3 regions of the Undibacterium sp. FW305-107 genome follow, and region 3 is predicted to be linked to each of the others. Evidence: predicted binding sites of a transcription regulator. Region 3 holds the regulator's gene; each other region holds the start of a gene.

Region 1 (7,799 bases), 130 kb from region 3:
ACCACGCATTACAGTGTGGCCGACAAATTCGGCAATATCGTCGCCACCACTTACACCCTGAACCTGAACTTTGGCAGCGGCATCGTCGCCACTGGCACAGGCATCGTCCTGAATAATGAAATGGATGATTTCTCGGTCAAGGCAGGCGTACCAAATGCCTTTGGCTTGCTGGGTGGCGACGCCAACGCTGTACAAGGCTGGAAGCGGCCTCTAAGCTCGATGTCGCCCACGATAGTGCTCAAGGATGGCAAGCCCTTTCTGGTGACTGGCAGCCCCGGTGGCAGCCGGATTATCACCACGACGCTGCAAACCATACTGAACGTCATAGACCATGACATGAACGTGGCAGAAGCCACCATCTCGCCGCGCATACACCAGCAATGGATGCCAGACCAGTTGCGCTTTGAAAAAGGCATCAGCATCGACACCCTGCGTCTGCTGGAACAAAAAGGTCAGGTACTGCGCCCTGCTGCCACTCTGGGCAAAACCCAGACCATACAAATTGTGCCACAGGGTTTTGCCGGATATTCTGACCCGCGCAACCCGGATGGTGCTGCACTTGGGTTTTAAAGTTTTTCAGCCAGCCAGGACAGGATTTACCTGTTCAGGCTGATGTATCAAACAGCATCGCAAACTTCACCACCGCATACCATCTCACGTCGCGTCGCACCACTTCAGCCACATTGCTCGGTAAGCTTCCTCAACCTTGCGGGTAAATCCTGGCTCATCCATCAAGGCGCTGTTTTGCATTTCCTGGCGCAATCCTGCCCTGATACTTGCCAGTTGCTCTACATTCTCTGCCAGCGCAACGACTTTCTCTACATATTCATCTTCTGTATGCGCTATCCATTCCGGGCGCCCTAAACCTTCAAGTATGCAACTACCCAGGCGTCCCAGGCTTGGCCGACCTGCCAGCGTCACAAAGGGCACACCCATGTGCAGTGTTTCAAACAAGGTGGTGCCAGAATTATGGGGGAAGCAATCCAGCCCTATATCAAGTGCCCTGAGCGTGTCCCAGGGTGGAGAATGAAAGCCGATATCAAGACGGGATTCGTCTATACCCTGGGCAGCAAATTTGTCCAGCAAGGACTGCCGCAAATTCACATCCTGATAATTTGCGCTGTCGACCACCAGCACTGCATTTTTTAAGCGCTTCAGTATTTCTGACCAGACCCTGATGGTCCGGTGATTGATGCGTATGGACCTGGTCAATGTGCCTATCCTGATATGACCATTCCTCAGTGCCGGCAAAAGACTTACCTCACCCATGCCTGGTGCTGGCCTGTAAGCGTAGGAAGGTGCCCGCAATCGCCAGGGTTGTTCGGCAAACAGGGTTTCGCTGCCGGCAGGGGCACTGACATCATCGGTCAGCATGTAATCAATTGCTGTCAAGCCGGTGGTATAGCCGTAACCGAGCCAGGAAACCTGCACCGGGGCGGGTCGCCGTGCAAATACCGACAGGCGGTTATTGGCAGTATGACCAGCCAGGTCGACCAGGATATCAATCCCGTCATTACGTATGCGCCCGGCAAGTGCAGCATCTGTCAGGCCACCGGTTTCTATCCAATGGTCAGCATAGCTTTTATAGCGCTCGGTGACACCATCAGCCACACTGAGCTGGGCGTAGGCATACACTTCAAACAAAGTCTTGTCATGATGACACATTAATGGTTCAAGGAAATATTGAACCGGATGGCGGCTAAAATCTGGCGATACATAGCCAATTTTTAGTCGTCGCTGACGATTTTTGTCATTGCCGAAGAGCAACCACTCACTTCGATAACGATTTGCATAGAGTTTTTCATAATCTTGGTAAGCAGCAAAAATTGCTTCTGCGCTACGGTCAGGATCATAATTAAGCATGAACAGCAGATTGCTATACGCCTGGGCATAGCCGGGGTCAAGCTTGACTGCCTGCCGGTAACTGTTCTCGGCCTCTTCCAGTTTGCCTTGTCCGGCGAACAAACCGGCCAGATTGGTATAGGTTTCTGTTACGTCACTGCCTATCTGCAAGGCTTTGTCATAGCATGCCTCTGCATCAGAGAAACGATTGATCATGCTATAGGTGTTGCCAAGATTGTTGTACAACAAGACAGAATGCGCATCATTGGCGATGCCTTGCTGATAGATGGCAATGGCTTCCAGATACTGCTTGCGCTCGTGCAAAATGATACCCAGATTGCAATACGCTCCAGGCAATTGCGGCTGCGTGGCAATGGCTTGACGATAGCTTGCTTCAGCTTCACCCAGCCGGTTTTGTAGCTTATAAGCATCCCCCAGACTGATCATTGCGTCAGCAAAATCCGGACGTAAGTTCAGGGCTTGACGAAAATGGGTAATTGCCAGATCAGTTTGCAAAAGATGACGAGCCACCAGTCCAAGATTATGGTGCGTTTCTGCATGTTGAGGGTGGATGCGCAGGGCCTGCTGGTATTGCTCCTTTGCCTGGGCGAATTGCCCTTTTGCCTGATAAATCACGCCCAGATTACAATACGCAGCGAAATGCTGTGGGTTGGCTGCAATGGTGAGCTGATATTGCTCTATTGCCTCCTCCCACAAATCATGTTGTTGCAGCAATGTCCCCAGATTGAAATGCGCATGACTGAAACCCGGCTTGAGCTCAAGCACTTTTTGATAAGCAGAACGTGCCTCGTCAGGCTTGCCCAATGAGGTCAGCGTAACGGCTAGATTGAAATAGGCAAGATGGTTTGCTGGCTGCAACTTTATTACATGTTCATAGCATACCAGCGCCCCGTCAAACTGCCCGATTACATCTAGCGTCAGGCCAAGATTGAGCTCTGCCTCAGGGAAATCTGTTTGTATCTGCAAGGCGCGTCGATAGTGAATTTCAGCTTTGCCATAGTCTTGCTGATCATAGAAAACATCACCCAGCTTGTTATTCAAGTTTGCATCATCTGGCTGTTCTTCCAGGACCTGCTGGTAATAGCGAGCGGCATCACTAAGCTTTCCATCACGGTAGCTACGCTCAGCCAAATCAGAAAGACTGGGAACTGCGTCCTCATGCACATCACTGGCGTTGGCAAGCTTTCCAGAGGCATCTTTCGCAGGAGCCGTATTACTCGTTGATGAAAATTGCTTCTTTAACCAATTCAGCATTACTTACCCTTAACATTGTTTTTCCTTGGGTGCAACAAGGTGAAGAATTGTAAATCCTATCTGCAAAAAAGCGTCAAAAAGTTGCGCCTGCCCTTCACTACTCCTAGCATAGCAATAATAAAACTCGTGTGGTTTGGCACAGAATTTGCTGAATACCCTTAACCACACTGTTCCTGGTTGTAAAGGAGAGAAAAATGCAACACAATTTTGTCAAACTGCAGCGCGGCTTCACGCTCATAGAGTTAATGATCGTCGTTGCTATCATAGGTATTCTGGCTGCGATTGCCATACCTCAATATTCAGACTATGTATCACGCACAAGAGCTGCAGGTGCCATATCAGAACTCAATAGTCTGAAAAAAGAAATGTCCATTTGCTTCCAGAATGAGAGTGCCTGGACCAATTGCACAGCCATGGGTAGTAATTCCATCCCGACCGTAGTTACATCCAAGTTTTTGCCTGGTGCACCTCCCGCTATTTCGGCTACTGGCGTGATTACTCAGGCTGCGACAGGTGCGACAACCAGCGCAGGCGTACCTTTGAGTGTTATTTTGACACCGTCAACATTGCCGAATCAAGCTAATCTGATCTGGGCCAATACAGGTACCATTTGCGATCCTGTCCGTGGCATGAAGCCTGGTCAAGGTGCTTGCTGATTATTGTCATTAGAACTCATTTCATAAATAGGGTGAGATGCGTTTGCCTCATAACATGTGCTGGCAAAGGTAAAGCAGGGGTTTCGTGCGGCATGCTGCACGCCTGCGTACGATGTGCGCTTGCAAGCGCACATGCGCCCTGCAAGGGGACGAGGCAGTCAATAGCGGTGCTATTGATCACGAGTCGAATTATCAAAACCTGCAGACCAGTACGCGTTATGAGGCAAACCCTTAGTGAACTGACGATTTGGGCGCATTGCAGCGCGTAGTGTGTCACCCCCTCCCTCGCCAAGGCACCAGCCTTAGCTTCACAGGGTACACACCTCATGCCTTGCACTGCATCCCAAATCGTCTTGTTCGCACTCATCCTATTTATGAAATGAGTTCTACTATTCGGCATACTGGCTCAACACATTGAGTGTGATGGGTTGAAAAGTCACTTACCTTACTTGTCAGCAGTCAGTCACGCCTACCAAAACTAAAAAAGACAAATACTGACCTTGAGAAATAGACTCTCAAATCTCTTGAGTAATTGCAAACCATGCTTGCATGTATATGATTAGCTCTGTTTTTTAATTCAGAAATTTGCCAGTATCAGGCCAATTCTTCAGTAATTAGTTCATGCATGGTCACTGCCGAGACTACCTGAAATTAAAAAAACAAATTGAACTCCAAAGGTTAATGAATAGCTTTTGGAGTTTTTTCATTTACGAACACTGAGGTAGTTCAAGGCAGCTGTCAAACAAGAATAATTGTGTGATAAGCAGCTCATGGATTTTCCTGGCACAAGACCATTTAAGGCTATTTTGCTGAACGACTACACCAAAAACTTCATCGCGATACTAAAACCAGAATTTTCCTGCCTCAATCAATACGGATGTGTCGAAAACCTCGAGCCAAATTCTTCGCTGTATCCATAAACGCATATAGCAAACGGTTCAGCACAGAACTCTTGCGTTCACTCTTATCCGTGAAATGAGAGACTGATCAGCATCCGCCCTGGCCTGCTTTCAAGCCACGGACGGGATCACAGATAGTGCCAGAAGCAGTCCACAACATATTCGCCTGACCAGACAAAGTCGACGGCGTCAGTGTTACAGACAAAGCGGTGCCTGCACTGGTTGTCGCACCCGTAGTCGCTTGAGTAATAGCGCCCGTACCCGCGATAGCCGGAGCTGCCCCTGTCAGAAATTTGGATGTAACAACAGTGGGTATTCCATTGCTCCCCATGCTTGTACAACCTGTCCACGTCCCGTCAGTTTGAAAACAGAGTGACATTGCTGTCTTCAAGCTATGCAATTCGGCAATCGCGCCTGCTGCCCTGGTACGGGATGTATAGTCGCTGTACTGAGGCAAGGCAATCGAGGCCAGAATACCAATAATAGCCACAACGATCATCAACTCGATGAGGGTGAATCCTTTTTCCAGTTTTTTCAATTGGGATCTCATATTGCTTCTTTGTCTTTGATCATTTGCTTATCATACCCTGACAACATATCTAGTGGGCAACTTGAATTCTCAATGCAAAAGAAGCAAAATTATATTAAAAAAAGCCCGGGTCAGTTTGAACTGAACCCGGGCTTTTTTAAGAATCACTGATGTGATTATGGGCAACCGCCTTGACCGCTTTTCAAGCCGCGAACTGGATCGCAGATTGTGCCTGATGTTGTCCACAGCATATTTGCCTGACCAGACAATGTAGATGGTGTCAGTACGGCACCCAGAGCTACACCAGCACTGGTTGTAGCACCCGTTGCAGCTTGAGTGATAACGCCAGTACCAGCAGTGATAGCAGGAGCAGCTGTTGTCAGGAACTTGGAAGTAACTACAGTAGGGATAGCATTAGAGCCCATTGTTGTACAGTTAGTCCATGCACCTTCGTTTTGGAAGCAGATAGACATGGCAGATTTCAGGCTGTCCAGCTCTGCAATCGCGCCAGCTGCACGCGTACGGGATGTGTAATCAGAATACTGAGGAATAGCGATCGCAGCCAAGATACCGATAATTGCAACAACAATCATCAATTCGATCAGTGTAAAGCCGCGTTGCAACTTTTGAGGTATAGTTTTCATGAGAAACTCCTAAAAAAAAATTAACATGAGGTACTACAACGAAAAAATATGCAGAATTTATGCCAGCAATGACTTGAAATAACAGCAAAAATAAAATTGCTGAATGGTTTCTTCAGTTCAGGATTGGTAAACAGCTGGCGATGCTGCTAATTAGCGACATCTGTTTGATAATGCTAATCACTTTTTTATTGAAATGCAAGAATCAACCAGCTTAGAACGCTGGGCGCAGCACTTGTCCCTTGCTCACAGAGGAAAACTGCCATCGTTGCTACGGTGACTTCGCAGTAACTCAAACTCGTTGCGCTATGAAAAATGGCCTGGTAAAAAATTCTACCAGGCATTGAAGGCATTACTTAATTAACGCCAATATCGTTGGCATACTGAAAAGAGACCTTAGCGTTACAAGCTAATGGTCGTCTCAATTCGATCAGTGTAAGCAGTGCGACTATTTAAATATAATTTCACATCCATTCATAAAAAAAGCCCGGAGGTCACTTCGCTCCGGGCTTTTTTAAAAATCACTGATGTGATTATGGGCAACCGCCTTGACCACTTTTCAGACCGCGAACTGGATCGCAAATTGTGCTGGATGTTGTCCACAGCATATTTGCCTGACCGGACAATGTAGATGGTGTCAGTATGGCACCCAGGGCTACGCCAGCACTGGTTGTAGCACCCGTTGCAGCTTGAGTGATAACGCCAGTACCAGCAGTGATAACAGGAGCAGCTGTTGTCAGGAATTTGGAAGTAACTACAGTAGGGATAGCATTAGAGCCCATTGTTGTGCAGCCAGTCCATGTACCTGTGGTTTGGAAGCAAATAGCCATTGCAGATTTCAGGCTGTCCAGCTCTGCAATCGCACCAGCCGCACGCGTACGGGATGTGTAATCAGAATACTGGGGAATAGCGATCGCAGCCAAGATACCGATAATTGCAACAACAATCATCAATTCGATCAATGTGAAGCCGCGTTGCAACTTTTGGGGCATAGCTTTCATGAACAACTCCTATAAAAAAATAACATGGGATCCTAAAGCAAAAAAAATGCAAGATCTATGCCAGTAGTGATTTAACAAAAACAAAAATAACTGCTGAACGGCATTCTTTATTTCAGAAGTGGTCAACAGTCGGCGATACTGCCAATCAAGAGCATCATTTTTTTGATGCAATCGGCATCTTGTTGACCTACAAAATTCAACCAACTTTGAGCGCCTGACACATCACTTTCCCTGCTCGCAGAGAAAACTACTGCCATCTCTCAATTTTATTACCCTATGGGAAATGGCTGGATAGAAAATTCCACCAGACATTGAAGGCATTACCTTAATGAACGGCTATATCGTTGGCATACTGAAAAGAGGCCTTAGCGTTACAAGCTAGTGGTCGTCTCAATTCGATCGATGTAAGCAGCACGACCATTTAAATATAATTTCACATCCATTCATAAACAAAAAAGCCCGGCAAACCGGGCTTTTTTGAAATCACTGATGTGATTATGGGCAACCGCCTTGACCGCTTTTCAGACCACGAACTGGATCGCAGATTGTGCTGGATGTTGTCCACAGCATATTTGCCTGACCAGACAATGTAGATGGTGTCAATACTGCACCCAGGGCTACGCCAGCACTGGTTGTAGCGCCAGTTGCAGCTTGAGTGATAACGCCAGTACCAGCAGTGATAGCAGGAGCAGCTGTTGTCAGGAACTTGGAAGTAACTACAGTAGGGATAGCATTAGAGCCCATTGTTGTACAGTTAGTCCATGCACCTTCGTTTTGGAAGCAGATAGACATGGCAGATTTCAAGCTGTCCAACTCTGCAATCGCGCCAGCAGCACGAGTACGGGATGTGTAATCAGAATACTGAGGGATTGCGATCGCAGCCAAGATACCGATAATTGCAACAACAATCATCAATTCGATCAGTGTAAAGCCGCGTTGCAGCTGTTTAGGGATAG
Region 2 (7,799 bases), on a different contig from region 3:
ATCTACTGCTTCACGTGTATCAAAGTAGTCCAGAGTAGTGCCAGGTAGTGGCTTGCGGAATTGAGTATTCATGGCTCGCTATTTTTTAAATATTAGTATTTGGTGTTCAGGGCAGTTCAAGGTGATTCAGAGCAGTTCAGAGTTGCAATTTGAAGCCTTCATGTGATGCTGTGAAGCCCATGCTTCCATAGAACCTATGCGCCTGTATGCGTTTCTTGTCGCTGGTCAGTTGCACCAGCTGGCAACCGCGCTCACGTGCCAGGGCTATGGCTTGCTCGATGAACCAGTGGCCTATGCCCTGCCCGCGCAGATAGCCATCGACCCGCACGCTTTCTATCATGGCGCGGGTAGAACCTTTCCTGCTCAGACCAGGGATGAAAGTGACCTGCTGCATGGCGATGATGCGACCATCCAGTTCCGCCACCATGAGAAACTGATTGTCATCGGCTGTTATACGCTCAAAAGCTTCGGCATAACATGCGTCCTCCGAGCCTACGCCTTCACGGTTCTTGCCAAGATCATCATCGGCAATGAGTTCCAGCAGGCGCGGCAGATCTTGCCTCGCAGCGCGTCTGGTGCTGAGTCTGGACAGATCTGCCTGCACTTTCATATTGCAACCTCTGCTTACTTACGTTTATTCAAAGGAACAAATTTCAGATCTTCGGGGCCAACATAGTTGGCACTAGGACGAATAATCTTGTTATCGATACGCTGTTCTATAATGTGTGCCGCCCAGCCTGAAGTACGGGCAATCACGAACAAAGGCGTGAACATGGCAGTCGGCACGCCCATCATGTGGTATGACACAGCAGAGAACCAGTCCAGGTTAGGGAACATTTTTTTGATATCCCACATCACGGTTTCCAGACGTTCAGCAATATCAAACATCTTCATTGCGCCAGCTTCTTTGGACAGGCTGCGCGCCACTTCCTTGATGACTTTGTTGCGTGGATCAGAGATGGTGTACACAGGATGACCGAAGCCGATCACGACTTCCTTGTTTTCTACACGCTTCTTGATATCGGCTTCTGCTTCATCAGGATTGTCGTAACGCTTCTGGATTTCAAATGCGACTTCATTTGCGCCGCCATGCTTAGGGCCGCGCAAGGCACCAATCGCGCCAGTGATGGCGGAATACATGTCTGAACCTGTGCCAGCGATAACGCGGCCAGTAAACGTGGACGCATTGAATTCATGTTCTGCATACAGGATCAGCGACGTATGCATGGCTTTTTCCCACGAAGCGCTTGGTTTTTCACCATGCAGCAGATGCAGGAAATGGCCGCCTATGGATTCATCATCGGTTTCAGTTTCTATGCGTTTGCCATTATGGCTATAGTGGTACCAGTACAGCAGCATGGAACCCAGCGAAGCCATCAGACGGTCAGCGATATCGCGTGCGCCAGGGTTATTGTGATCATCTTTTTCTGGCAATACGCAGCCCAGTGCAGAAACACCAGTTCGCATGACATCCATAGGGTGAGATGATGCAGGCAACCATTCCAGTGCTGCCTTGACATTCGCTGGCAGGCCGCGCAGGGCTTTCAGCTTGGCCTTGTAGCCGCGCAATTCTGCGACGGTAGGCAATTTGCCATGGACCAGCAAATGGGCAATTTCTTCAAACTCGCAGGCGTCAGCCACGTCCAGGATATCGTAGCCGCGATAATGCAGGTCATTACCGGTTTTGCCTACGGTACACAGGGCTGTATTACCAGCAGTAACGCCAGACAGGGCGACGGATTTCTTAGGTTTGAAAGGAACTGCTTCAGTCATGATTATTTCTCCAGAGGTTCATATTCAAGGCTGTTCCCATCCGCCAGCTTGATGTGGCACAAGGGTGGGACAGCTTATATCATTATTATTTGGCTTTTTGCTGTGCGAACAGTGCATCCAGCTTTTGTTCAAAGTCGTGGTAATTGATGCGCTCGTACAGTTCCATACGGGTTTGCATGGTATCGACAACATTCTTTTGCGTACCATCACGACGTATCGCGCCATAGACGTTTTCTGCCGCCTTGTTCATGGCACGGAAAGCTGACAAAGGATACAAGACCAGACCTACATCCACCGCTGCCAGCTCTTCGACGGAGAACAGGGGCGTCGCACCAAACTCGGTAATATTTGCCAGGATAGGTACTTTGACGGCATTGGCAAATTGCTTGTACATCGCCAGCTCAGTAATCGCTTCCGGGAAAATCATGTCAGCACCAGCTTCTACGCATGCCAAAGCGCGGTCTATTGCGGCTTCCAGACCTTCAACTGCCAGCGCATCAGTACGCGCCATGATGACGAAGTTGTCGTCAGTACGCGCATCTACGGCAGCTTTTACGCGGTCTACCATTTCCTGTTTGCTGACGATTTCCTTGCCAGGGCGGTGACCACAACGCTTGGCGCCCACCTGGTCTTCGATATGGATAGCCGCAGCACCGAACTTAATCATGGACTTGACGGTACGTGCCACATTGAAGGCAGATGAACCAAAGCCGGTATCTACATCGACCAGCAAAGGCAGATCGCAAACGTCAGTAATACGGCGTACATCGGTCAGGACATCATCAAGATTGGAAATACCCAGGTCAGGCAAGCCCAGGGAACCGGCAGCGACGCCGCCGCCAGAAAGGTAGATCGCCTTGAAACCGGCACGTTTAGCCAGTAAGGCATGGTTGGCATTGATTGCACCGACGACTTGCAGCGGGGATTCTTCCTGCATCGCCTTGCGGAAGGCGGCACCTGCGGAGTATGTACTCATGTGTATGCTTTCAGATTAATGAACAGATTCTGGGTTGCATATTGCAATCGGCGTGCCAGCCTGAGGATGACAAAGACATTTCCTTGCCAACCTCATATAAATCAAACACTTATTTTCTTTTAGGGCAGAACAAAGTCTGTGCATGACTTCAATTTTGTTTCATAATACCGTTTCATATTGAGAATCGAAACATCAGTTGAAACATTAATGAAACATCCACCGACAATACGCGATAATCAGGACAAGCCAGTCATCTGGACGGTGTCCATCTCACGCCTGTTCGACATGTTCCGCGACATCATGGTCGAATACGATGTCAGTGCTGACATAGAGCCCATACACATGGGTTTCGAAGAAGCTGCCCAATATCTGAAAGAACGTCTGCAAACCGAGAGGTGCGATGCAGTCATCGCCGCAGGCTCGAATGGAGCCTACCTCAAGAACCGCCTGCCAGTCCCGGTCGTCATCGCCAAGGCCAGCGGCTTTGACGTCATGCAGGCGCTGGCCAGGGCGCGCAAGGTGTCGCCTGCCATAGGCCTCATCAATTACCAGGAGACCATGCCTGAGCTGACGGATTTCAAAACGACTTTCGGCTTCCCGCTGGAGCAGCGTACCTATGTGACCGAAGAAGATGCGCGTGCCCAGATCAGTGAACTTAAAGCAAGTGGGATCAAGGTCATTGTCGGTGCCGGACTGATCACCGACCTGGCTGAAGAAGCAGGCTTGACTGGCATTTTCATGTATTCCGCGACGTCAATACGACAAGCCTTTGACGACGCGCTCGAAATCGCCCGTCTGACACGGCTGGAATCTGCCCGCGGACGGCATCACCCTGCAGCTGAATCACTACGCGCCAAGCATGGTCTGAATGATTTGCGGGGTGACTCCGCCCTTATGCAAGCCACCCGCAAGTCCATCGCCTTATTTGCACGTTCCCCGGCAACGGTGTTGTTACAAGGTGAAACCGGGACTGGCAAGGAATTGGCGGCTCAGGCACTACACAGGGAAAGCACACGGGCGCGCCAGCCCTTCGTCGCCGTAAATTGCGGTGCCATCGCTGAAAGCTTGCTGGAATCTGAATTATTTGGCTATGAAGAAGGTGCTTTTACCGGTTCCAAGCGTGGCGGCCACGCCGGTTTATTTGAAATTGCCCACAGAGGCACGGTACTCCTGGATGAAATCGGTGAAATGCCGCTGACTTTGCAAACCCGGTTATTGCGCGTACTTGAAGAGCGCGAGATCAATCGTGTGGGCAGCATGCGCCCCATACCTGTGGATGTACGCATTATCAGCGCCACTCATTGCGATCTGGAAAGCAAGGTAAAAGAAGGAAAGTTTCGTGCTGACCTGTATTTTCGTCTGGCCGTATTGCGTCTGCATCTGCCTGCATTAAGGCAGCGCCCCGACGATTTGCTGCCCCTTGCTGAATGGTGTCTCAAACATGCACTGGCAGCCATGGGGGTCAGGCCACACGCCAATCTGCATGCGGAAATAGGTAGTTGCGTCACGCTGCTGCAAGACTACAACTGGCCAGGAAATGTAAGAGAATTACGTAATCTCATGGAACGTCTGGCTCTGTTTTTGGCAGCAGAGCCGCTGCAAGCCCTGACACCGGGCTTCGTCGCAAAAATCCTGCCTGAACTGGATCTGCATCAGTCACCGGCAGATACTGCAAATACATTCATCAATTCAGCCCGCAATTTACCTGCGCCAGAGTCAATGGATTCCGTCATGGAAAGGTTCAATCACAACCGCGAAGCGGCTGCGGACTATCTGGGGATCAGCAGAACGACTTTGTGGAGACGCCTGAAGCAAAAAGCGTAATCATTTGAAACATTAATTGATCATCTGAACCACGAATTTTGTGCCTCACTAAGGTAGAATGAATTTACGCTGTCACTCACAATCTTTGGGTGCAATTATCTTGCATAAAATATATTATGAAAAAACTACTTATTGTTGACGATAGTAAAGTTTCTCGCATGGTGATCCGTGCGCACGTCAAAGCAGTGCATCCAGACTGGGAATTTTTTGAAGCTGGCAATGGCGAAGAAGCCATCAAGTCAGTCATAGAGAACAAACCAGACTTTTGCACCATGGACATCAATATGCCGGGCATATTGGGAACTGATGCTGCTGAGCAAATCTTGCAGCAACATCCTGGTGTACGCATCGCCATTTTTTCGGCGAACGTACAAGACACCATGCAAAACAGGGCCACCTCCATAGGTACCATCTTCGTGGCTAAACCAGTTACTGAGAAGTCCATCACTATCGTTCTCAATTATTTCGCGAGCTGAAAATGAATTCCCTGACCGAACTTCATCTCGATGCACTAAGCGAGGTATTCAATGTCGGTGCTGGCAGGGCTGCTGCCAGCCTCAGCGACATTGTCGGTGAAGAAGTTCGCCTGTCAGTCCCTTCAGTTGAAATCCGCAAATCCTCAGAGATTGATGTCTCGTCCATGGGTTTGCAAAATGATCGCTTTGGTGCGGTACACCAGACCTTCAGCGGCTCTTTTGAAGCTGAAGCCATACTGCTGTTCACTGAAGAACATGCGCTGAAAATCGTGCGCGACATGATGGGCTCGCAAATCAGCCTGGAAGATCTGGCCGAGTTTGAACAGGAAGCCATGTGTGAGCTGGGCAATATCATCCTTAATGCCTGCCTGTCGGCCATGGCAGATATGTTGAATATACCGCTGAATTGCTCTCTGCCGGATTACTCTGTGGCCAGTACGGAAGAAATCTTCCGCCGTGTCAGCAATGATCTACAGCAACCCTATGTTCTGCTGCTACATATTGACCTCGCGATTGAGAGCCGGCATTCTGAAGGGCATTTGATTTTCTTGCTGAGCTCAACTTCCCTGACAGATTTGGTGACGCAGCTTGATCGCTTCCTGGGGGTAGTTTAATGGCACAGTTGATGCCTCCCTCTGCCTTCCGGGTCGATGAGATATTAAATACCATCAGCCTGGGGTTGATAGTGCTTGATACCAACCAGACCATACTTTTATGGAACGGCTGGGTAGAAAGATATAGTGGCATCCCGGCCAGCCAGGCTATAGGCAGGCAGATTTCTGAAGCTTTTGAAGAATTACCCAGCCGTGCGATCCTGAGTGCAATCACCAATACCCTGAGCTATGGCTTGCCCGTAGTCTTGTCGAATGCCTTGCACCGTTCACCACTGCCCCTGTTCCAACGTGGAGAACAGGATATTGAAAAAAAACGCATTGATCAATCCATCACCATCACACCAATTGCTGCAGAAGATGGCGCACGCCAGTGCCTGATACAGATCAGTGATTCAACCACGTCGATCAAACGCGAAAAAATCCTGCGTACCCACTCTGAAGCATTGAAGCGAGAAGCCACCACCGACAGTCTGACTGGCATCTATAACCGCCGCTTCTTTGATGAACACTACAAAATGGCCCTGGGCCATGCCGTGCGTCACAACGTGCCCTTGTCTGTGTTCATGGTCGACATTGATTACTTCAAGGAGTACAACGACAACTATGGTCATGTGGCGGGTGACAAGGCCCTGATACAGGTCGCCGCAGCCTTGCGCAAGCAATTGCTCAGAGCCACTGATGTACTGGCGCGTTTCGGCGGTGAAGAATTCATCCTCATGCTGCCCAACATGGCACCTGATTCTGCCATGCAGTTTGCAGAAAAACTGCGCACTGCAGTCTGGGATTTGAATATACCGCATTTTAAATCGCACATCGGCCAGCAAATCAGTGTCAGCATAGGCTTTAGCAACTACCACAAACATCCTGATGTTGATGCCAATTCCTTGCTCAAATGTGCAGATGCAGCGCTCTACGAAGCCAAGAAGGCGGGCCGCAACCAAAGTCATTATTTGCCCTTGCAGCAATTCAGCACACAAACTGCCGCACCAGCAGGTACTTTACATAAATCCATCAGTCATTAACATCTGTCATTAAATACAGTCCACTAATGCAGACTGGCCATAGATTGCCCCACCCTTTCAGGAACTACTATGACTAATTTTGTTTCATGCTTTTCCGTGTCCCGCCGCCTCATGATCGTGGCCTTGGGCTTGTTGGCATTCGCAGGCATGGCACAGGCGCAGCAGATCTTGCGCGTATCTGCTATTCCTGATGAAGCACCAACAGAATTGCAGCGTAAATTCAAACCCCTGGGTGCCATGCTGGAGAAAAAGCTGGGCATGAAAGTCGAATTCATCCCCGTCACTGACTATGCAGCTTCGGTAGAAGGCCTGATCAATAAGAAACTCGACATGGTCTGGTTTGGCGGTTTCACCTTCGTACAGGCCAAGGTTCGCAGCAAAGACCAGGTGATACCGCTGGTACAACGTGAAGAAGATGAAAAATTCAAATCGGTCTTCATCACCACCGATAAAAACATCACCAAGCTCGAAGACCTGAAAGGCAAGACCTTTACCTTTGGTTCTGAATCGTCCACTTCTGGCCACCTGATGCCACGCTCTTATTTGCTGGCAGCCAAAATTAACCCTGATACGGACATGAAGCGCATCGCCTTTTCTGGCGCGCATGATGCGACTGTGGCTGCCGTGTCTGGCGGCAAGGTAGATGCAGGTGCGCTGAATATTTCAGTCTGGGAAAAACTGCTGGCGCAAGGCAAGGTCGATACCAAACTGGTCCACGTGTTTTACACCACGCCAGGCTATTTTGACTATAACTGGTCGGTACGTGCCGACATGCCTGTCGACTTGCGCAAGAAGATCACAGATGCCTTCCTGAACCTTGATCCGGCCAATCCGCAGGACAAGGAAATCCTTGACCTGCAACGTGCGACGCGCTTCATCCCTACCAAGGCTGACAACTACAAGGCCATAGAAGCGGCAGCACATAATGCCAGCCTGCTGAAGTAATGCCGGCAGCAATGTCGGTAGTAATGACTACAGTACAGCTGCGCTTGCAGCAATTGAGTGTGGCTTTTTCCGGTGCAGTACACACTGCATCGGTGGCAGGACAAGCGCAACAGCAATACATACTTGAAAATCTTGATCTGACAGTCACCCGGGGCGAGCAGATTGCCAT
Region 3 (7,799 bases):
GCCGTTTGCTGACCCATGTCAGGGATGTCATGCGTGTTGAAGAAGCCATACCGCAAGTCGGCCCGGAAACCAGCCTGAAAACTGCACTGCTCGAAATTACCAAAAAAGGCATGGCGATGACTGCCGTGGTGGATGAGCACCAGCATGTACTGGGCATTTTCACCGATGGCGACTTGCGTCGCCTGATGGACGGCACGCGTGACTTTACCCAGTTGCGCATAGCCGATGTCATGAATCATGCGCCGCGTCGCATACGTCCTGAACAATTGGCGGTAGAAGCTGTCGAAGTCATGGAAACTTACCGCATCAACCAGTTGCTGGTCGCTGACGACAGCGGCAAGCTGGTGGGTGCCTTGCATATACATGACCTGACCAGGGCCAAGGTGATTTGATGGACATAGAAATAGCAACAGAAAAGGCCATAACAGCGGCCAGTAAGATCAGACTCATGATCTTTGATGTGGACGGTATTCTGACCGACGGCAGCCTGTATTTTGGCCCCGAAGGTGAAATGATGAAGTGCTTTAATGTGCTGGACGGGCAAGGTATCAAACTCTTGCAACAGGCAGGCATCATCACGGCCATCATCAGCGCAAGACAATCGGCCATCGTCAGCAAGCGTGCTGCTGATCTTGGCATCAGCCACGTCAGCCAGGGCGTCCATGACAAGAAGAGTGCATTCCTGGGACTGCTGGAGAGGCTGGATATTCCCGCACAAGAATGCGGCTTTATCGGTGACGACGTGATTGATTTGCCGATACTGACCAGGGTCGGCTTTGCAGCCAGCGTACCGAATGCCCATGCCGAAGTACAACAGCGCGTGCCATACATCACCAAGGCCAATGGCGGCCAGGGTGCAGCGCGCGAAGTCTGCGACTTCATCCTGCGCGCCCAGGGTAAATATGAACAGGCTTTACAAGCATATCTGACATGAAACCCCAAATGACCATAGACCGCTTCCGCATCTGGCTGGCCGTGATCCTGCTGGGCGTGATCACCATGGGCACCATCTGGGTCATGGAAGTCATACGCCGTCATGCCGATGATGAGCAAAACCGCAGTTCGGCCAGATCAGCACCTGATTACTATGTGGAGAAATTCAATTTCATCCGTCTGTCAAATAATGGCAAGGCCAATTACCACATCACCGGCGACAGCCTCGTGCATTTGCCACGTACCGACAATATAGAAATCAAGCACCCGCAGATCAATAGTTTTGACCAGGACAGGCCGCCCCTGCATCTGCGTGCTGACCTGGCTGTAGTGTCACAAAAATCATCACTGGTCACACCCAGGCGCGAACATGACGAAGTCCATCTGCATGACAATGTCAGTATGGAAAGACCTGAGGGTCTGAGTTCACAGTTCGTGCGCGTGGAGTCAGATTATCTTTTGCTATTGCCGGATGATGATATCGTGAAAACCGATAAACCCATTTCGGTCACGACGGGAAAACTAAGCTCTACAGCAACAGGCATGATTGCCAATAATTCTACTCAAAGCCTGGCGATGCTGAGCAAGGTCCACATTCAACTCAAGAAGCGTGAACCGGCTCCCAAAGCCAGCACAAAATAATGAAGAAAGCGAATATGCGTATGATCAATACACCATTCAGCGTCGCCCGCTTATTGGGCCTGGCCTTTCTGAGCCTGGCCTGCGTTTCTGCCCATGCAGAAAAAGCCGACAGTAATAAAGAGACCATCATCGAAGCCGGTTACGGCGAGAGTGATGGCAAGACCAGTGTGCGCAGATTGTCCAAGGGTGTCTCTTTGGTACGTGGCACACTCAACGTCAAGGCAGAAAATGCCGTGGTTACTGAAGCGCCTAATGGTGACCAGTTCGTCGTCCTCACCGGTGGCAGCAACCGCAAGGTCACCTTCCGCCAGAAACGTGATGGCGGCCCGGACCTGTGGGTGGATGGTGAGGCTGACCGCGCTGAATACAATCAGAGTACAGAAATCGTCAAGTTCATTTCCAAGGCCAAGGTGCGCTACCTGGAAGGTAAACGGGTCACCCAGGAACAGGAAGGCGAATACCTGTCTTACGACAGCAAAAATGACTTTTTCATCGGCACCAATTCGACCAGTGGCCAGCATGTGGATGGCTCTGGCAGCCTGAAAATCATCTTGCAACCAAAACCAGAAAAACAGGCTAATTAAGATGACAGCACAGTCCAGCAGCACCTTGCTCGTCAAGGGCCTGCAAAAGCGCTATGGCGCGCGCCAGGTGGTGCGCGATGTTTCCCTGCTATTGAAAAGTGGCGAGGTAGTGGGTTTGCTGGGGCCGAATGGCGCAGGCAAGACCACCTCGTTTTACATGATCGTGGGCCTGGTGCCTTCCGACGCCGGGGATATCACGATTGATGACGTGAATATCTCGCAACTGCCTATCCATGAGCGTGCAGTACTGGGTCTGTCTTACCTGCCCCAGGAAGCTTCGGTATTCCGTAAACTGACGGTGGAAGACAATATCCGCGCCGTACTCGAATTGCAAAAAGACAGTGAAGGCAAATATCTCGGTGCCAAGAAAATTGAGCAAAGGCTCAATGCCCTGCTGGCAGATTTGCAGATAGAAAAGATACGTGAAAGCCAAGCACTATCACTCTCAGGTGGTGAACGCCGTCGTGTCGAAATTGCCCGCGCGCTGGCGACCAACCCACGCTTTGTCTTGCTGGATGAACCCTTTGCCGGCGTTGACCCGATTGCCGTCATCGAAATTCAACGCATTGTGCGCTTCCTCAAGGAACGCGGCATCGGTGTGCTGATCACCGACCATAATGTGCGCGAGACCCTGGGCATCTGCGATCACGCCTATATCATCAACCAGGGTGCGGTACTTGCCAGTGGCAAGCCTGACGACATCATACAAAATGAATCTGTACGTCGCGTTTATCTCGGAGAACACTTCCGGATGTGACGGGAATCATCATGAAACAAAGCCTGCAACTACGTACCTCACAACATCTGGCCCTGACGCCGCAATTGCAGCAATCAATACGATTATTGCAGTTATCGACTTTGGAATTGCATCAGGAGCTGGAGACGCTGCTGACCGATAACCCCATGCTGGAACGCGTCGATGATCCGCTCGATCACGCCGTGCGCCTGCTGGCAGACGGTGCCATCAATACCAGCAGCACCTCTGCCGATGCTGGCATGGAAGCACCCGCAGCAAGAGACGACAGCGACAAGTCTGCAGAACCTGCGGCGGCTGATGCTGAAACCGTCATCAGCAATGACAGCACCACCTCCAGTGAAGAAGACTGGGGTTTTGATGACGTGCAGCATGGCAGCAAGTCTGGCGATGATGAAGATGGCCGCCCACAACTGGGCGCAGCCCATGTCACCCTGCGTGAACACCTGCTGGAACAGATGCGCCTGAACCTGCGCGAGCCGCGTGACCGAGCCCTGGTCGAGCTGATGATAGATGCGCTTGACAGCAACGGTTACCTGACTGAAACCTTGGATGAAATACATGCCAGTTTGCCACTGGAATTGTTCGTAGAACCAGAAGAACTGGCTTTTGCCCTGAACATGCTGCAGAGCTTTGACCCTGCCGGTGTTGGTGCGCGCAGCCCTTCAGAATGCCTGGCACTGCAAATCAGGCGCTTGCCCAAGATTGCTTTTGTCACGCGCAGGCTGGCGTTGCAAATTGTTGAAACGCAACTGAGTTTATTTGCGCAAAGAGATTTCACAAAACTCAAGAAAATACTCGACTGTGATGACGAAGATTTGCGCGATGCACAAACGGTCATCCGTATGTGCAAACCCAGACCCGGCATCGCTTTTGCTGCCGATGAATCTGACTATGTTGTACCAGACGTCATCGTCAGAAAATCCGGTAACGGCTGGCAAGTCATGCTGAATCAGGATGTCATGCCCAGGCTGCGGGTAAGCAGTATGTATGCCAACATCATGAAGCAAAATCGCGGCGAGGCAGGCATGGGTGCGCAACTACAGGAAGCACGCTGGCTCATCAAGAATATGCGGCAACGCTTCGAGACCATATTGCGCGTTGCACAAGCGATAGTCGAAAGGCAACGCAATTTTTTCACGCACGGTGCTGTTGCCATGCGCCCCCTTGTTTTGCGCGAAATTGCTGATACACTAGGATTACACGAGAGCACTATCTCACGTGTAACAACCCAAAAATACATGTTGACCCCACATGGCATGTTTGAGTTGAAGTACTTTTTCGGCAGCCATGTCGCGACGGAAACAGGGGGTGAAGCATCTTCCACCGCGATACGTGCACTCATCAAGCAGCTGATAGGAGCAGAAGACCAGAAAAGCCCACTCTCTGATAGCAAAATTGCAGACATGCTGGGTGAACAGGGCATGGTAATTGCCCGACGGACAGTTGCCAAATACCGTGAAGCCCTCAAAATCCCCCCAGTGAGTTTGCGTAAATCTTTGTAAGCAGTCCTTGTAATCACGGTTTGAATTGCTATATATGATTTAGCTCAAGGCAAATAAATGCCAGGAGCTTATCGTTACAGCAAGTAACATCACTATAGGAGCACAGTATGAATCTCACCATCAGTGGACACCACGTCGAAGTAACTCCTGCAATTCGTGAATATGTACATACCAAACTAGAACGTATCAGGCGGCATTTCGACCAGGTCATTGATATCGCCGTCATCCTGACGGTGGACAAGCTCCGGGAAAAGGAAAAACGACACAAAGCCGACATTAATTTGCATATCAGCGGTAAAGATATCCACGTTGAAAGTCTGGCGCATGATCTGTATGCGGCCATTGATGCACTGGTAGACAAACTGGATCGCCAGGTCATCAAGCATAAAGATAAAATGCAAGACCATCAGCACGACGCCATCAAGCACATACCTGATCCGGCATCGGCTTCATAAGACCCCAGTCCTTACCCGAACAGGGTTGTGGACATCCAAAACAAGGACGCTAGAAAGCGTCCTTTTTGTTGGGCGAATGGTTTTGATGTTGATAATTTACATCATCATTCGCTGAATTACTCTGCGACAATCCGTACACATAATAACCGTCATTCCAGCGTGCTTTTAGCTGGAATCCAGCGGCGTTCGTTATATGCCGTGGCTCTTGTTGCAAGTGGCACTTTGACTAAAACGTTTACCCTCCGTGGATACAAGCCGGGTCTCGGCCCGGCAGCCGAAATACTTTCTTTGCGTCGCCAAAGAACGTATTCAAAGAAAGGCGACCCAGGCGTCGTCGCCCCCTGAAGGGGGGGTTCCCGTTTGTGCTGTACAAAAAATGGGAAGGCCCGAAACTCGCTTCGCTCAAACAGCGGTCCTTCTTAATCCATTTTCTGTACAGCACAAACGGCGTCGACACATGGGAACTGCTAACGTCAAAAACAACAGCAACATCAAACCCAAAGTCAAACCCAAAGTCAAACCCAACAGCAACGAGCATGCAGTCCTTACGCTATTTCCTCATAAGCATAGACACCCCGTGACGACCAAGCCTGACAAAGTTAAAATAGCAGCTTCATCCCCTACCCTGCATAGTCAACCACCATGAGCGAATTTGTACTTACCTCCGTCAAGAACAATATAGGCTACATCACCCTCGACAGACCCAAAGCATTGAACTCGCTGTCTCTCGATATGGTAAGAGCGCTGACGACGACCTTGCTGGCCTGGCAGGATGATCAGAATGTGCGTGCGGTGTTTATCCATAGCAGCAGCGAGAAGGCATTTTGTGCTGGTGGTGATATCCGTTTTTTCTATGATGTGGGTACAGCCACACCCAAAGGTGACTCAGCCTTGCTGGAAGATTTTTTCACTGAAGAATATGCCTTAAACCATTTAATTCATTTCTATCCAAAACCCTATATCGCGCTGATGAATGGCGTGGTCATGGGTGGTGGCATGGGTATTGCGCAAGCAGGTGAAGACTGTCGTTTGCGCATCGTCACGGAGCGTACCAAGATGGCGATGCCGGAAGTGAATATTGGTCTTTTCCCTGATGTGGGCGGCGGTTATTTCCTGTCGCGTACTGATGGTGAAATTGGTACTTACCTGGGATTGACTGGTGAAATCATCACCGCTGCGGATGCCATTTATGCAGGGCTGGCGGATGTCTATATTCCCACAACTGAAATACCTGCACTGATGAATTTGCTCAGTGAAAGTACGGCCACAGACTTGCATCTGGTAATACGCGATTTTGCTGCGACTTTTGCAGACCAGGCAAAACCGGACACCAGCAAACTGGCTGCACAACACGCCATCATCAACGACATTTTCGCAGGCGATAGCGTTACTGCGATCTGTGAAAAACTACAACAAGACAACAGCGACTTCGCCCAGCAGACCCTGGCCACCATGCAAAAGCGTTCACCACTACTGATGTCAGTCACACTGGAACAACTGCGCCGCAGTAAAGGCATGACAGTATCGGCCTGCCTGCGCATGGAAAGAAACATGGTACGTCATTGCTTCAAGCATGGCGAAGTGCTGGAAGGTGTGCGAGCCCTGGTGGTAGACAAAGACAATACACCACGCTGGTCACCTGCGACATTGGCTGAAGTGACGACGGAACAAGTGACAGGATTCTTTGCTGAAGCCTGGCCTGCTCATGCGCATCCTTTGCGGTATTTGGAAGCTTGAGTTGAAAGACTGACTGATCAGAGTTTGATCAATCGTATATCTAAAAATTAGATCAAGGTCGTATTGACGTTGATTTTGACTTTGGGGTTGTTTTTGACTTTCTGCAGTTCCCATGTGTCGACGCCGTTTGTGCAGTACAGAAAATGGATCAAGAAATGCCCGTGTTTGAGTGTAGCGAGTTTCGGGCATTTCCCATTTTTTGTACTGCACAAACGGGCACCCCGCAGGGGCGACGACGCTGGGTCGCATTTCTTTGAATTCTTTCTTTGGCGACGCAAAGAAAGAATTTCGGCTGCCGGGCCGAGACCCGGCTTGGTTCTACGAAGGGCAATCGCTTTAGTCAAAGTGCAATATTCAACAAACAACACGGCATACCACGAACGCCGCTAGATTCCTGCCTACGCAGGAATGACGTGAATAAGATTGCCATAAAATCCAAGGCTGAGCAGCCTGTTATGCATATCTGCAATCACTTCAACTCAAACGCCTTCTTATCCCCCTTAAACCATCCAGCCAACCCCGCAATAAACTCCTGCGCCCCATTCCTCCTCGCAGTCTTCAAACCATGACTGGCACCTGGAAATTCCACGAACTGAAAATCTTTTTCCGGATGCTTCAAAAAGTAATCCCGCAAGGCATGTCCTGATTCTATCGGCACACTCTCATCCTTCTCACCCATTGCTGCCACCATTGGAATATCCAGGCTTGCGTACACAATCAAAGGATCAGAAAACAGATGTCCAGACCAATACGCATAAGGATGTCCAAAGAACTCTTTCCTGAGATTCTTGTCATCTTTCCTGATCTCAGCATACACATGCAAAAAATAATCGCGTGAAAATGGATTGGCATAAGGTTCCACGCCGTGGTCTGCAAAGATCAAAAATTCTTCACTCTGCGGCAAACCACCACTTCCTGCGGTCGCCAGCCAGCCTATTTTATTACTGTCCCTGGCAATATAAGGAGCGACAGCTCCGCCTTCAGAAAAGCCCAAGACTGCAATAGAGCGTACAGGCATTTTTTGAAGCTCAGGCTGCAGCGCCAAGAACTTCAAATGATCTGACAATCGTTGATCGAGCTTATCTTCCGCCTGGAATTCTGCGGAGCACTTGCTGCCATCGGCATTTTTGGCAACGCCAGGTTTTTCCAGGTAATAGACATTTACCGTTCCGGGATAGCGTTCAAAAAA

What was found. Region 3 encodes sigma-54, which starts transcription at its own class of promoters, with help from an activator protein. Its sites were predicted from a motif close to TGGCANGNAANCTGCTTT; they were not measured.
Region 1: a site for sigma-54 is predicted at 5,893-5,910, ahead of AC3WQT_RS17660 (pilin). Genes of this name have one in related genera too.
Region 2: a site for sigma-54 is predicted at 2,790-2,807, ahead of prpB (methylisocitrate lyase). Genes of this name have one in related genera too.

What each region holds. Positions count from the first base shown of each region.
Region 1 covers NZ_JBYTAV010000007.1:351,926-359,724, reverse strand. Annotated here, with positions in the region: gene ggt (gamma-glutamyltransferase) at 1-570, shown strand, start outside; gene AC3WQT_RS17675 (tetratricopeptide repeat protein) at 655-3,117, opposite strand; gene AC3WQT_RS17670 (pilin) at 3,312-3,773, shown strand; gene AC3WQT_RS17665 (pilin) at 4,761-5,222, opposite strand; gene AC3WQT_RS17660 (pilin) at 5,378-5,845, opposite strand; gene AC3WQT_RS17655 (pilin) at 6,376-6,843, opposite strand; gene AC3WQT_RS17650 (pilin) at 7,339-7,799, opposite strand, start outside.
Region 2 covers NZ_JBYTAV010000002.1:54,258-62,056, reverse strand. Annotated here, with positions in the region: gene acnD (Fe/S-dependent 2-methylisocitrate dehydratase AcnD) at 1-72, opposite strand, end outside; gene AC3WQT_RS04320 (GNAT family N-acetyltransferase) at 137-610, opposite strand; gene prpC (bifunctional 2-methylcitrate synthase/citrate synthase) at 625-1,773, opposite strand; gene prpB (methylisocitrate lyase) at 1,859-2,749, opposite strand; gene prpR (propionate catabolism operon regulatory protein PrpR) at 2,957-4,573, shown strand; gene AC3WQT_RS04300 (response regulator transcription factor) at 4,690-5,049, shown strand; gene AC3WQT_RS04295 (chemotaxis protein CheC) at 5,052-5,663, shown strand; gene AC3WQT_RS04290 (GGDEF domain-containing protein) at 5,663-6,685, shown strand; gene AC3WQT_RS04285 (putative selenate ABC transporter substrate-binding protein) at 6,797-7,630, shown strand; gene AC3WQT_RS04280 (phosphonate ABC transporter ATP-binding protein) at 7,654-7,799, shown strand, end outside.
Region 3 covers NZ_JBYTAV010000007.1:217,424-225,222, reverse strand. Annotated here, with positions in the region: gene AC3WQT_RS17090 (KpsF/GutQ family sugar-phosphate isomerase) at 1-392, shown strand, start outside; gene AC3WQT_RS17085 (KdsC family phosphatase) at 392-934, shown strand; gene lptC (LPS export ABC transporter periplasmic protein LptC) at 931-1,575, shown strand; gene lptA (lipopolysaccharide transport periplasmic protein LptA) at 1,575-2,159, shown strand; gene lptB (LPS export ABC transporter ATP-binding protein) at 2,161-2,916, shown strand; gene AC3WQT_RS17065 (RNA polymerase factor sigma-54) at 2,928-4,418, shown strand; gene hpf (ribosome hibernation-promoting factor, HPF/YfiA family) at 4,526-4,873, shown strand; gene AC3WQT_RS17055 (enoyl-CoA hydratase/isomerase family protein) at 5,516-6,610, shown strand; gene AC3WQT_RS17050 (alpha/beta hydrolase family protein) at 7,080-7,799, opposite strand, start outside.